3 regions of the Halomonas sp. BDJS001 genome follow, and region 1 is predicted to be linked to each of the others. Evidence: predicted binding sites of a transcription regulator. Region 1 holds the regulator's gene; each other region holds the start of a gene.
The links. Region 1 encodes FliA, which starts transcription of late flagellar genes. Its sites were predicted from a motif close to CTAAAGTTNNNNNNNNNNCNGCCGATA; they were not measured.
Positions count from the first base shown of each region.

Region 2: the regulator FliA is predicted to act here: its motif matches at 2,412-2,438, upstream of OM794_RS18195 (flagellin).
Region 3: the regulator FliA is predicted to act here: its motif matches at 2,294-2,320, upstream of OM794_RS04610 (MbtH family protein).

Region 1 covers NZ_CP110535.1:102,498-106,799, forward strand. The annotation lists gene flhF (flagellar biosynthesis protein FlhF) at 1-754, shown strand, start outside; gene OM794_RS00490 (hypothetical protein) at 751-1,323, shown strand; gene OM794_RS00495 (flagellar protein FlhE) at 1,349-1,777, shown strand; gene OM794_RS00500 (RNA polymerase sigma factor FliA) at 1,804-2,505, shown strand; gene OM794_RS00505 (motility protein A) at 2,551-3,372, shown strand; gene OM794_RS00510 (flagellar motor protein MotB) at 3,379-4,053, shown strand; gene OM794_RS00515 (GAF domain-containing protein) at 4,077-4,302, shown strand, end outside.
Region 2 covers NZ_CP110535.1:3,910,255-3,914,556, forward strand. The annotation lists gene OM794_RS18190 (glycosyltransferase) at 1-1,190, opposite strand, end outside; gene OM794_RS18195 (flagellin) at 1,478-2,341, opposite strand; gene OM794_RS18200 (flagellin) at 2,596-3,459, opposite strand; gene fliD (flagellar filament capping protein FliD) at 3,635-4,302, opposite strand, start outside.
Region 3 covers NZ_CP110535.1:966,584-970,885, forward strand. The annotation lists gene OM794_RS04590 (glycerophosphodiester phosphodiesterase family protein) at 1-18, opposite strand, end outside; gene OM794_RS04595 (inositol monophosphatase family protein) at 167-964, opposite strand; gene OM794_RS04600 (RNA polymerase factor sigma-70) at 1,270-1,797, shown strand; gene OM794_RS04605 (FecR/PupR family sigma factor regulator) at 1,909-2,127, shown strand; gene OM794_RS04610 (MbtH family protein) at 2,384-2,629, shown strand; gene OM794_RS04615 (thioesterase II family protein) at 2,619-3,359, shown strand; gene OM794_RS04620 (4'-phosphopantetheinyl transferase family protein) at 3,337-4,071, shown strand; gene OM794_RS04625 (TauD/TfdA family dioxygenase) at 4,082-4,302, shown strand, end outside.

The DNA of each region.
Region 1 (4,302 bases):
TGGTGCCTGGTTAGCGCTACCCTGGCTGCAGCATCGCCATCCTGCAGGGTGGCAACCGCGCATGGCCGCGTTGTCTTCATCAAGCGGTGTCGCGGTGCACTTGCTACCGCGTTTTCCCGAATCGGATGCGCTAGCGTGGCTAGAAGCCGAGCATTTGACCTGGGTCAGCCAAGTCCCCCCCAGTCATCGGGTACTCTTTCACCACGAGCGCCAGACGATCCGTCAGCTGTTTAATGACAGTGTGCTTACGCACCATGTGGGCGTACGTTTTCGCGGCCAATCGGTGCAGCTATGGACCGCCTACGCTGAAGTTGAGGACGCCAGCGGCTGTGCTCTGCTCGCCTGGTACGGGGAGGTACGCGATCCGGAAAGCGCCAAAGTGGTGGTGCGCCGCTACTGGCTTACCCCAGCTCGGTTAGGGGCCGAGGTGCTCTCACTGCTGTTAACCCAGCTGCAAAGCGAAGGCTTGGCTGCCTTGACCCGGCGCGCGTGGCAGCAGCTAAAAGAGGCTGATAGCGGTGATTTAAATGCGGAAGTTCGCCTGTTAATGGCCAGCGGTGTGGCGTCAGTCGCCGGCCATCTCGATATTGCCGATGATGAGGAGGCGCAGACGCTGCGTGGCGATCTCCTCAATCTACTAGGGGCTAGTCGCCGTCGCCGCGATACCGGCATGCTCGATGCGTTGATCTATGCCTTTATGGCGCGGGATGCGATTCGTCAAATGGGCAGTGTGAGTCGAGAGGGTGTGGCGTGAGCGAACAGGATCAAGCCTCGGGACTGCGCAAGTGGGCAAACTTGCAGCGCCAACAGCAGCAGGCGGAGGGTGCTGTTGATGCGGCGGCAGCAGAGCATGTCCCCGAGCCTGAGCAGTCCTCATCTTTCTTAATGCCAACGACCACCGCGGTGGAAGCGCCAACAACGTTGGCGCCGCCCAAACCTAAAATCCCACTTGTGGTGGTTGGACTACCCGGTAGTGGTGCCGTGCACGTTAATAAGGTTAAAGCACGCCTCGGTCAGTGGTCAGCGCTAGGTCGCCACTGGGCCGGTCACCCTGATGATTGGGACATTCGAATCGTCATGGCGGAAACGTCCGACCTTGCTCAGCTTCGCGAGCAATACAGCCGTTGGGCGCTATGGATCAGTAGCGATGCCGATACCTTCGCTGTCATGTTCCGTACCTTGCGACAGCTCCATGAACGTGGCGGACCGCGTCGTTTACTAGCGCTCCATGAGCCGCACTTGCCGCGTCAAGGGCTGCTCAATAACTTGCGTGAAGCTGCTGATTACTACTTAAATATGGAGTTACTGGTACTTGCACGATGAGCATACTCTGCCGAGGAGACTAAGCATGCTAAGCTGGCTATTAAGAGTGAGGCTGCCACGGGTCTTAGTACTGATGGCAGGGGGGCTAATCGCAGGATTAACAGGGAGTGCCCAGGCGGCACCCGGTAGCTGGAGCAGCCAGATACCAGGGCTGATGGTGGCAATGAGTGATCGGGCAAGCAGTAGTAAAACAGCTTCCCCACCCGCTGTCGGAAACCTTCAATCAGGCCAGCTTGGGCGTATACAGTGGCAATTTCAGCATCCACCCGGTGCACTATTAAACGCTTGGCTCTGCCATCCTGAGCAGTGTGTTGCATTAACTGGTATGCGGGGTTCTACCACTGCGCTTGAGGGGCGGGCTGCCGATGCGCCACTGCATTTTCGCTTCGCCTTGCGCCCAGGCCAGCGGCCTGTACGTGTGCAGGGGTTGCAATTGATTGTGAACTATCAGTGAAGGCTGATTAGCCGCGAGGCGAGAATATGTACACAGCACAGGGCAGGATTAAACAAAATGAGCTGTTGACGCAATACATGCCACTGGTGCGACGTCAGGCCTTAACATTACAGGTTCGATTGCCGGCGAGTATTGAGCTCGATGACCTTATTCAGGCCGGGATGGTGGGGCTGCTCGAGGCGCTGGGCCGTTTCGATGCTACCCAGGGCGCGACGTTCGCGACCTTTGCCAGTCAGCGTATTCGCGGCGCCATGATGGATGAGTTACGTACCCGCGACTGGCTGCCCCGCAGCGTGCGCCGTTCAGCGCGCGCGGTGGACAGCGCCGTTCGCCAATTAGAGCAATTGTTAGGGCGCGCCCCGGAAGAGAACGAAATCGCTCAACACCTTGAGATGCCGCTGAGTGAGTATCAGCAGCTTCTCAATGACACTAACAGCGGACAACTGCTGCCGTTTGAAGAACTAGTGGCTGATGGCGGAGAGCCTGTCAGTAATGAACTGGGCAATTCACCGTTCGAGCAGTTGCTGGACGGTCAGCAGCGTCAAACGCTGATTGAAGCGATTGAAGCGCTTCCCGAGCGTGAAAAGCTGCTCATGGCGCTGTACTACCAAGAAGAACTCAACCTCAAGGAAGTAGGCGCTGTGCTGGGCGTGACGGAATCACGTGTTTCACAACTGCACAGCCAAGCCGTGAGTCGTTTACGCGCGCGTTTACACGACTCGGCATAACGCCAACGTTTTTTTTACTCACTTGTGACCGGCAAGGAGCCGTGGATGAATCCTTCGACGTTGATAGGCATATTTGCCAGCATACTGCTGTTGGTGAGCGTGCTGTTTTTCACAGCAGAGTCCCCGGAAAGCTTTATCAATTTTCCGGGGCTTGCCATCGTGGTGACCGGAACCCTGGCGGCTACCTTTATTAGCTATCCACTGAAAGAGGTGCTCCGGGTTGTACGCTTGGTAGGCCTGGTCTTCAGGCGTGAAAATACCTACATGCGTGACGATATCCGCGAGTTGGTCGATATGTCCCGGCTGTGGTTTAAAGGCGATGTACGCGCGGTCGAGCGCGAGTTGGAGCATACCCGCAATCCGTTTTTACGTACCGGGATCCAACTGGTCATTGCCAATACCAAAGAGGATGAAATTTTTGACATGCTGCGCTGGCGCATTGCCCGCCTTAAAGCCCGTGAGCATGCTGAAGCACAAATTTTCCGTACCATGGCGACCTATGCACCTGCCTTTGGCATGATCGGCACCCTGGTGGGGCTGGTCAACATGCTGGAGGTCATGGACGCTGGCGACTTACAGGTCATTGGCCCGCGCATGGCAGTGGCGCTGCTCACCACCTTCTACGGCATTTTACTCGCCAACTTGGTGTTTAAGCCGATTGCGGTGAAGCTAGAGCGCCGCACCGAAGAGCGGCTGATTACCATGAACATGGTACTGGAGGGTATTTCGCTGATTACCAAGCGTCGCCTACCGTCGTTTATTGAAGAGACCCTCAACTCCTTTGTGGCTAATTACCACGATGAGATCCGTGATAACAGCGTCAAACCCAGGCCTGATTCGTCGGTTAGTTCGGCGGTGAAGGGGTAAGACCAGATGCTTGACCGTGATACACGCCATGCACTGGAAATGACGCCATCGCCAGGCGATGGCGATGAGGGTTGGCTAACCAGCTATTTAGATGTGCTGACGCTGCTCATCACGCTTTTTGTGCTACTGCTTTCCCTGACGCCGCCGGGCGGCGGTGAAGCGGCTGATACTGCTTTCATGCGTTCAGCCAGCGCTGTATCATCACTGCCTCTGGCGTCTCTGGCCACCGGTATCCAGCCCCGCCATTCAGGGGTTCAACCCCAGTTTGACGGGCTCGATATCCCTGGTGTCAGCGTTTCCCAAGGGCGCGAAGGGCTCACGCTCCGCATTGATACCAGCCTTTTATTTCCCAGCGGCCAAGCGGTACTGACGTCCCGTGGGCAAGATGTGATAGAAAGCCTTATCGATGTGCTGACCCGTTTTGACGGTCAGATTTCGGTGGAAGGCCACACCGACAGCGTGCCTATTTCAACGGCCCGCTTCCCCTCTAATTGGGAGCTCTCATCAGCGCGTGCTATTGCTGTGGTGAGGCATTTAGAGCGCCAAGGGTTCAATATCTCTCGTATGCGGGCCGTCGGTTATGCCGACACCCAACCCATGGAACCAAACGCAACGGCGGAGGGCCGCGCTGCCAACCGTCGCGTAGAGCTGTTGCTAAGGCAGCAGGTCGAGGGTGAATAGATTTCGAGGCCACGTTTGTGTCCATGTACCACCCGCGATTGCAGTCGTTTGGAGCCCTGCTGGTCGTCGATGCCGATTGTCGCTGCATCCAAACTACTAGTACTAACTTAACCCGCTTAATTGGTTTTGAGCGCCCTGAACATGGGCAGCTTACGCTAGCCTGCGTGTTGGGGAAACGGCTAAGTCAGCGGGTGCGTCGTGAATTGCAGGGGCAGCAGCGGCTTCCAGGCCCTTTAATGTTTATTCGTT
Region 2 (4,302 bases), 1.2 Mb from region 1:
ACTAGACGCTCTGTAGCGCTATCAAGGTGGTGCTTCTCTTTACCTACTTGCCAAGCGCGATTTACATAGTCTTGATAAAGGTCTTCGTCATCGAAAAAACTGATGACCGCATTAATCAGCGGTTGAAGCTCTTCTTCGCTGAGAAGTTGTTGATAGGGCTCTTTATAACACTCATCAGGGAAATCAAAGGCGATACCTGCATCCCCTATCATTTCAGGCATGCCTCCCCGATTGGTAATCAGTGCAGGAATCCCGTTAAGCATGGCCTCCGCAAGCACTCGTCCAGAGCTTTCCCACCATAGGCTAGGAGCTATCACCACACGAGCACGCCCATAAGGGCCGCGCATATCGTTGGTATTGGCAGTAATGGTTACATTGCTTAACGAGTTACGTAGCTTACCCATTCGGCGTGTAGTTTCACGCAGCACGGCGGGCCAGTCAGCACGTGCTTCTACCACTTCAAGCTCAATATCGGGCCTCTCGCGCTCCAGTTTTTCAGCTAACTGTACGAATACGCTAGCCCCCTTTTGCCAACTGGGGTTAACAAACAGCAGTCGATTTCGCTCATGGTGATCGGCGATAAAATTATCAGGGGCAATGAACTTGCCTACAGGTTTGGCGGCATAGCCCACCGTTTTACGGTACATATCTGCCGTGGCCTGGCTATCGGTCAGAATCAGATCAATGTCACGGCACCAATTTGATGCTTTATAGTTGCCATTGGCGAGATAGAAAGCGACAGGTATCCCCCGGTCACGCGCTTCAGCGGCAATTAACATATCCAGCGTTTGGCCGCCGTAATACCAGACAATGTCTGGCTTAAATGAATCCAGTATATAGAGGTACTGGCTGTACCAGAGCCCCTCTTCATGCGCCGTAAAATGGTTGCGGTTGTAGCTATAGCTAACCACCAATTGATGAGTCAGCGGGCCATCTTCGGCTTCAATCAATTGATGGAGGTTCGCATTAAGGTCTGGATATTGCTCCTTGAGCCCCCCCATTCCTTTCGGGTTATCAAAAACAGTTGCCCCCAACACCTGAATCTCATAGCCACAGGCCGCAAGCTGTAACAGCATTTGGCGCACGGTCATGCTGGCACCGCTGGAGGTATCCAATAAACAAGAAGGATTAGCCCAAAGCAGGCGAGGTTTGCGTTTTTGAGTAGCAGGGGTAGAGGAGGTCTTGACCATGAAGCGGCTCACAGAGAAAAATGGCAATTTAATTAGTTTACCCTGCTCGTCCAATCAGCAAAGGCACGAATGCGCCTCTATTTGCGTATGTGTTCACACGATCAGTGACGCGCAGAGGTTAAAGTAAGCTATAAATTGAGATTTTACTTATAAGGAACTCTCGACTACTAACTCCAAAGTGGGCGCCAGAGTCAGAGAATCGCCGAAATTATCAGGCTCCCACGCAAGAAAACGGGGCCCAATTGGGCCCCGTCGTTACTTTCTGTTGTGCATCACTAGCTAAACGATTAGCCCAGCAGAGACAGTACAGACTGCGGTGTTTGGTTCGCCTGTGCCAGCATGGAAGTACCGGCCTGCTGAAGAATGTTAGCACGTGTCATGTTAGACACTTCAACAGCGTAATCAGCGTCTTCGATACGTGAACGGGCTTCAGAGAGATTGGTAGACGTCGTCGCCAGGTTATCGATTACAGAGTCGAAACGGTTAAGGGTAGCACCCAAGGTAGCGCGGTTGGTATCCAGTGTTTCAGTGGCGGTATCAACAGCATCAACCAAGCTTTGGAATTCGCCGTGAACCGCGCCGCCAGAAGTAATTGCAAAGGTCGAACCAGTGATAGCACCACCTGATGCATCCAATCCAAGACCTGAAACGGTAGCGTCAAGCGTGGTAACAGAAATGACGTCTTCAGTTTCAGTATTGGAGCCAACCTGGATATTAAGAGTGCCACCACCGCTGACATTCAGCAGGTTCGTACCGTTAAAGTTGTTGCTACCAGCTACACGATCAATCTCAGCTAGACGCTCGTTGATCTCGGTAACGATCGCATCACGGTCTTCTGCGGCGTTAGTGTCGTTAGCACCCTGTACCGCTAGCTCACGAATACGCTGCAGGTTGTCGTTGATTTGATCCAGGCCGCCTTCCATGGTCTGTACCAGGGAGATACCGTCGCTAGCATTACGGCTAGCCTGATCCATACCGCGGATCTGAGCCGTCATTTTGTTGGCGATGGCTTGACCCGCAGCATCGTCAGCAGCGCTGTTGATGCGCAGACCAGAAGAGAGGCGCTCTTGCGCCTTGGCCAGCATGGACTGAGAATTAGAGAGGTTATTCTGGCCGATCAGGGCAGTAATATTAGTGTTGATTACAGACATGTGAGTGCTCCTTGGAAATTAACTGGCCTTGAGGCCTGCTTTGCGGCACCTGCGTTGCCGTTATTATAATTAACGGCAGCTCCAACTGCTTCTTTAATAAAAATCCCTTTTTTTGTGTAAGCCAATGTAAATTAACTTGATGAATGCGACAGTTGCTTTTAATCGTCAGTGCTTGGAGTCGTCTGCCTTAAAAAATAAAAACGGGGCCTATTGGCCCCGTCGTTACTTTCTGTTGTGCATTACTAGCTAAACGATTAGCCCAGCAGAGATAGTACAGACTGCGGCGTCTGGTTCGCCTGTGCCAGCATGGAAGTACCGGCCTGCTGCAGAATGTTAGCACGTGTCATGTTAGACACTTCAACAGCGTAATCAGCGTCTTCGATACGTGAGCGGGCTTCAGAGAGATTGGTAGACGTCGTCGCTAGGTTATCGATTACAGAGTCGAAACGGTTAAGGGTAGCACCCAAGGTAGCGCGGTTGGTATCCAGTGTTTCAGTGGCGGTATCAACAGCATCAACCAAGCTTTGGAATTCGCCGTGAACTGCGCCGCCAGAAGTAATTGCAAAGGTCGAACCAGTGATAGCACCACCTGATGCATCCAACCCAAGACCTGAAACGGTAGCGTCAAGAGTGGTAACAGAAATGACGTCTTCTGTTTCAGTATTGGAGCCAACCTGGATATTAAGAGTGCCGCCACCGCTGACATTCAGCAGGTTCGTACCGTTAAAGTTGTTGCTACCAGCTACACGATCAATCTCAGCTAGACGCTCGTTGATCTCGGTAACGATCGCATCACGGTCTTCTGCGGCGTTAGTGTCGTTAGCACCCTGTACCGCTAGCTCACGAATACGCTGCAGGTTGTCGTTGATTTGATCCAGGCCGCCTTCCATGGTCTGCACCAGGGAGATACCGTCGCTAGCATTACGGCTAGCCTGATCCATGCCGCGGATCTGAGCCGTCATTTTGTTGGCGATGGCTTGACCCGCAGCATCGTCAGCAGCGCTGTTGATGCGCAGACCAGAAGAGAGACGCTCTTGCGCTTTAGCCAGCATGGACTGGGAGTTGGACAGATTATTCTGGCCGATCAGGGCAGTAATGTTAGTGTTAATTACAGACATGTAAGTGCTCCTCGAAATTTAACTGGCCTTATGGCCTGCTTAGCGGCGCTTGCGTCGCCGTTATTATAATTAACGGCAGCCCCGCCTACTTCTTTAGAAAAAAATGCTCTTTTTTATGTAATTTACTGTAACTTTTCAGATGTTTTCTCAACCACTTTTCCAACCGCTTTATTAATTACTTTTTCTGCATATTACCCAGCATGTCAAACTGCTGAGAGAGGTAGCTGCTCATTGAGTTCATCTGAGCGATCAAGCCATCCAATTGCCCAAACTGCTTGCGGTAACGCTCGGTGCTTCGCTCGATACTTGCCTCCATACGCAGCTTGCGCACATCCAGGCTATCAACCCGCTGTTCAGCGCTAGTCACCGAGCTCTGAATAATGCCATCTTCAGCAGTGATGGCTTCAAGCGTTGCATTTAGCCGCCCTGCAAAGCCGCCCTCTTTGGAGTCACCTGCAAAAAAGGCAGTTAGACCTTCAGGGTTGTTGGCGACTGCATCGTCTAACTTATCTTCATCGACCTTAAGTCGTCCCTTCTCATCAATGGCAATACCCAGTTGAGAAAGGCGTGTAATATCGCCCGTTCCGAGGTTGTCTGTGATATCCCGGCGTAGGCGGTCTTCAATGGTGCGCACGGTGCGGTCACCCACCAGCTCGCCTGATGTTTCGCCTTCGCCGTTATAGGCGGTCATTCGGCCAACGGTGGACTTCATTTCGTTGTAGTTTTTAACGAAATCATTAATTGCTTCTTTCAGCGAAGCTTCATCGCGCTCAATCACCAGCGTTACAGGGTTTCCAGAGACAGCTGTAAGGTCAAGCGTTACGCCTTGGATTGCCTCTTCAA
Region 3 (4,302 bases), 860 kb from region 1:
CAAACCGGAAGCCTTCATCAACGAAACTCTCTTTGCCGCGAAGTGGGTGTTTTGAGTGTAGACAGGTTTCACGCCTGCTTCCGTGCAAAGTGATAGATGCGACGCACAAGTGACAGGAATTCGCGAATGATCCGAGCCGGGAAGGCTCGCACATTGCCCGCTACCATCAGCAGGAAGTTAAGCACGCTAGCAGTTGGCCATGCTGCTCGGGGTGCGCTGCAATTAGGCTGTTCCATTGAGCGGGATTCGTCTCACCCGAGAGATCCGTGACGGTATAGCCTGCCTCTCGGGCAATCAAGACGCCGGCGGCGATATCCCAAAAGTCGAGCGCAGCCCCTTGAGACCAAAAGGCATCAAAGCGGCCCAGGCTGGTAGAAGCGAGCTCCAACGCCGCCGAACCTGGGCTGCGGATACCGGCTACCTGGGGCATTAAGGCGGCGAGTTGGCTTATGGCTATCGTGCAGTCGCCTTTGGCGTGGTAGGGCAGGCAGGTGCTTATTAGCATCTCGTTGAGCGGGCGCGGTTCCGGAGTACTGAGCGGTGTGTCATTGAGGAAGACGCCAGTGCCAAGGCTTGCCCACAGCATTTCATCTAGCAAGGGGTGATAAACAACCCCGATGATCAGCTCATCGCCCTTGGTGACTGCAATAGAGACCGAGAAATGAGGCACTCCATGCAGGAAGTTGCTGGTGCCATCAAGAGGGTCAATGATCACGGTATAGTTGCTATCGGTGGGGGTCAGGCCGCTCTCTTCACCGAGGAACGCGATATCGGGAAAAACGCTGCTGATACAGTCGATAATGATGTTTTCCGCAGCCGTATCGTAGTAGCTGACAAAGTCTGACGCCCCCTTTTGCTCAAAGGCAATTCTTCCCTTTAGCGAATACCCCTCGCGTAACAGCGCACCTGCCTCGTACGCCGCCTGCTTTACCGTTTCGAGTAGGTCGTTACTGCTATCGAGCATTGTATTTCCCCTGAGCATTCATCGTGTCTTAGTGAATAGCAAAACTGTATTCATTCAATGTAACTAGCCATTCATGACACGCCGATGACAGGCGTAAAGTTGGTTTAATGGGAGGTCATCGATGCATTTGGCGTATGAGAGATACCCCTGTTACATGTCGCTATTAACTGAGCCAACAAAAAATCAACCAGCATATCGTTATAAAAAGTGGATTAGCTGACACCGGTTGACTTACCTGATGGTAACGCAAATAATAATTGTTGCCATTTTATTCCGTGGTGTTAATCAAGGCAGGAGGCCGTGCTGTGGATACCCAGACCTGGAGCGCTGAGTTAGAAGACATCTTCGTTAATCAGCGGCCTAGGCTCTGCTGTGTCGCCGCAAAAGTATTGGGCAATGCTGATCAAGCCGACGATGTTGTGCAGGATGCCTATCTGAAAATTTCAGAGGCAACCACGCTTTTTGAGATAAAGCAGCCCATATCCTACGTGTCACGGGTGGTGCGCAATCTCGCCATTGACCGCTGCCGTCGTTCCGCGTTTGAGTCAGCGCTGTTTGCAAAAGCAGAGGAGGGGGATAACGCCTCTTGTGCGTCACACTCACCTGAGGTGATTGCCATTGATCGCCAGGCATTGGCCCAGGTGGTCGAATCGTTGAACGAACTGCCAGAGCGTACGCGACGCGCCTTTGAACTTTATCGTTCGGGAAACCATACCCAGCGGGAAGTGGCGCTACAGCTAGGTGTTTCTACCACGTCAGTTAACTTTATGATTCGCGATGCGCTGACTCATTGCCACCAGTCGCTACAGGGCCGGTCGTTGCCAGATAAGTAAATCGGCGTTCCGTCCCCTCTTTGTTGTCGCTTTGTTACACTGTCAGCCAATAGCGTTGAGAATATCAGACGCTTCCATAGGCAGGTAATAAGCAGGCCGCAGTAGCGAGGTTTGACAGTAACGATGGATAACGACAGCGGCGATGATGCCGTTTGGCAAACGGCGCTAGACTGGCTGATGCGCGAACATGAAGAGACGTTGAGTGACGCTGATCGCGAGGCGCTTCATGCGTGGTTAGCGGCTTCTCCTCAGCATCGCCGGGTATTCCATGAAGCCGAACAGCTATGGTTGTTAACGGGGATGATCCCAAATGGCGATGAGCGCAACTGATAAGTCACTGTTTTTTTAACCTCCTTCTTCGATTTTCAGGCTAACTCAATGGTCGCGAGCTAACGCTGCCTCCCGCTGGAGCAATTTTTAGCCTGGCATGGGTAATGCTATGTCGACGCCCTAGCGACCCCTCCCCCTATTTTTTCTACTTTCTTCCTTTCCAGCATTAAATTTTCTGGTTCCTCACTCGTCACTAAGTAATGAGAAGCAATTGCGTTTTACTTCTCATTCCTTTGGCAACGATGAGGTTAATTCCATGACAAGCTGTTTTGATCGTGAAGATGGTGTCTTCCGCGTATTAGTCAACCACGAAGAGCAGTACTCCCTCTGGCCCGAGTGGAAGGCGATTCCTGCCGGTTGGACGGATACCGGCGTGCTGGGCGATAAGCCAACCTGCTTAGCCTACGTCGAAAAGACCTGGACAGATATGCGGCCACTCTCGCTGCGCCAGTGGATGGATGAGCAGGCCGGCGCTGAGGCGGAGCAGGTGAATGCAGGTTAAGCGTTTAAGGCTGCTCTGCCTGCCCTGCGCCGGGGCCAGCGCCACCATGTATCTACGCTGGAAGCGCCAGTTGCCCGCCTGGGTCGAGGTGTATCCCGTCGAATTGCCTGGGCGTGGCGAACGCCTGGGTGAGCCGCTTATCGATGACTTCGAGACCCAGGTGGTGCGGTTGTGCGAAGAGCAGGCAACGCGGTTGCGCGGTGATTTTGCCCTGTTCGGCCACAGCATGGGGGCGCTGCTGGCCTATGGCATGGCGGCACGCTTACGCGATGTAGGGCGGCCTCAGCCGCGGATGCTGCTCGCCTCAGGCAGCGCGGCGCCCTCAATGCGCGACTCAGACCGCTTGGCGGGCCTTGATAACGATAAGGCCTTAATCGCGGATCTGCGCCAACAGGGCGGCACCCCAGAGGAGGTCTTCGAAAGCCCTGAGCTGCTGCGCCTTACCCTCGATATCTTGATGGCGGACTATCGCCTCTGTCGCAGTTTCCGTTATCGCGGCGGGTCGCCGCTTGGTTATCCCTTACAGGTACTCGCAGGGCGCGATGACGATATCGAAAGAGAGCGTCTAGAGGCGTGGCAGCGGGAAGCGGGAGAGGCGTTCTCGTTGGACTGGTTCGAAGGAGGGCACTTCTTTATTCGCCAGCAGCAAGCACAAGTGCTGGAGACTATAGAACGGGCGCTGACTCGACGGCTTGAGGAGGTGCCTCATGCAGCGCCTGCCGTTAGCTGAAGGGGCTCCTGAGGGGCTTGAAGTCTGGCGCTTAACGCTCGACTTGAACGCCCCGGTGGCTGACGAAGATGATCGGTTGCTGAGTCGAGCCGAGTGGCAGCGCGCCCAGCGGCTTCGCCATCATGCTGATGTCGTACGCGCCGTGGCGACTCGCGCAGCCCTGCGGCGACTGCTATCAGCGCACACCGGTATAGCGCCAGAAAAGTTGGTGTTCACTCAGAACGCTTACGGCAAACCAGCGCTGGAAAACGCTGATGGGCCTGCTTTCAATGTCTCCCACTCTGGCCATGTCGCCCTGATCGCGCTTGCTCCCGGCGGCGCGGTGGGGGTCGATATTGAGCGCTGCCGACCCGAGGCTGAACTGGCGCCGCTGCATGGGCTGGTGCTATCGCCGAGTGAGCAGCTCGACCACGCACGCGACAGCTCCGCGCTGCTCTTTATGGAGCGCTGGGTGGTTAAAGAGGCGGTGCTCAAAGCTTTGGGCCTGGGCATCGCTGATCATTTGCGGTCGCTCTCGATCACTTCCTCTTTAGGGCCGCCAGGCACCTATCACCTTGAGCACTCGCTTCCCATTTCATCACCTTTGCAAGCATGGCCGCTGCCAGCGCCGAGTGGCTATGCCGCTGCCCTGGGTTATATCGATTTAGGCTATGTCGATTCAGGCTATTCCCACACAAACGCCCAGGGTAAACGCTACTCAACGAATTTTTAGGAGATCAATAATGGACAGCCAAAGCGCAACACCAACGCAACAAACCAACACCCTATCCAAACGTCAGGGGCCTGCTGATTCGGAGCTGCCTATTATGATTTCTCCCTCTTACCCAGGGCAGCCACTGCTGGAAGCCTTTGGCGAGTTACGCGCGGATATTGAGTCGCTGGTGGCCAGAGTCGGTGGGGTACTGCTAAGAGGCTTCGATGTTCCCTCCGTGGACGATTTTCA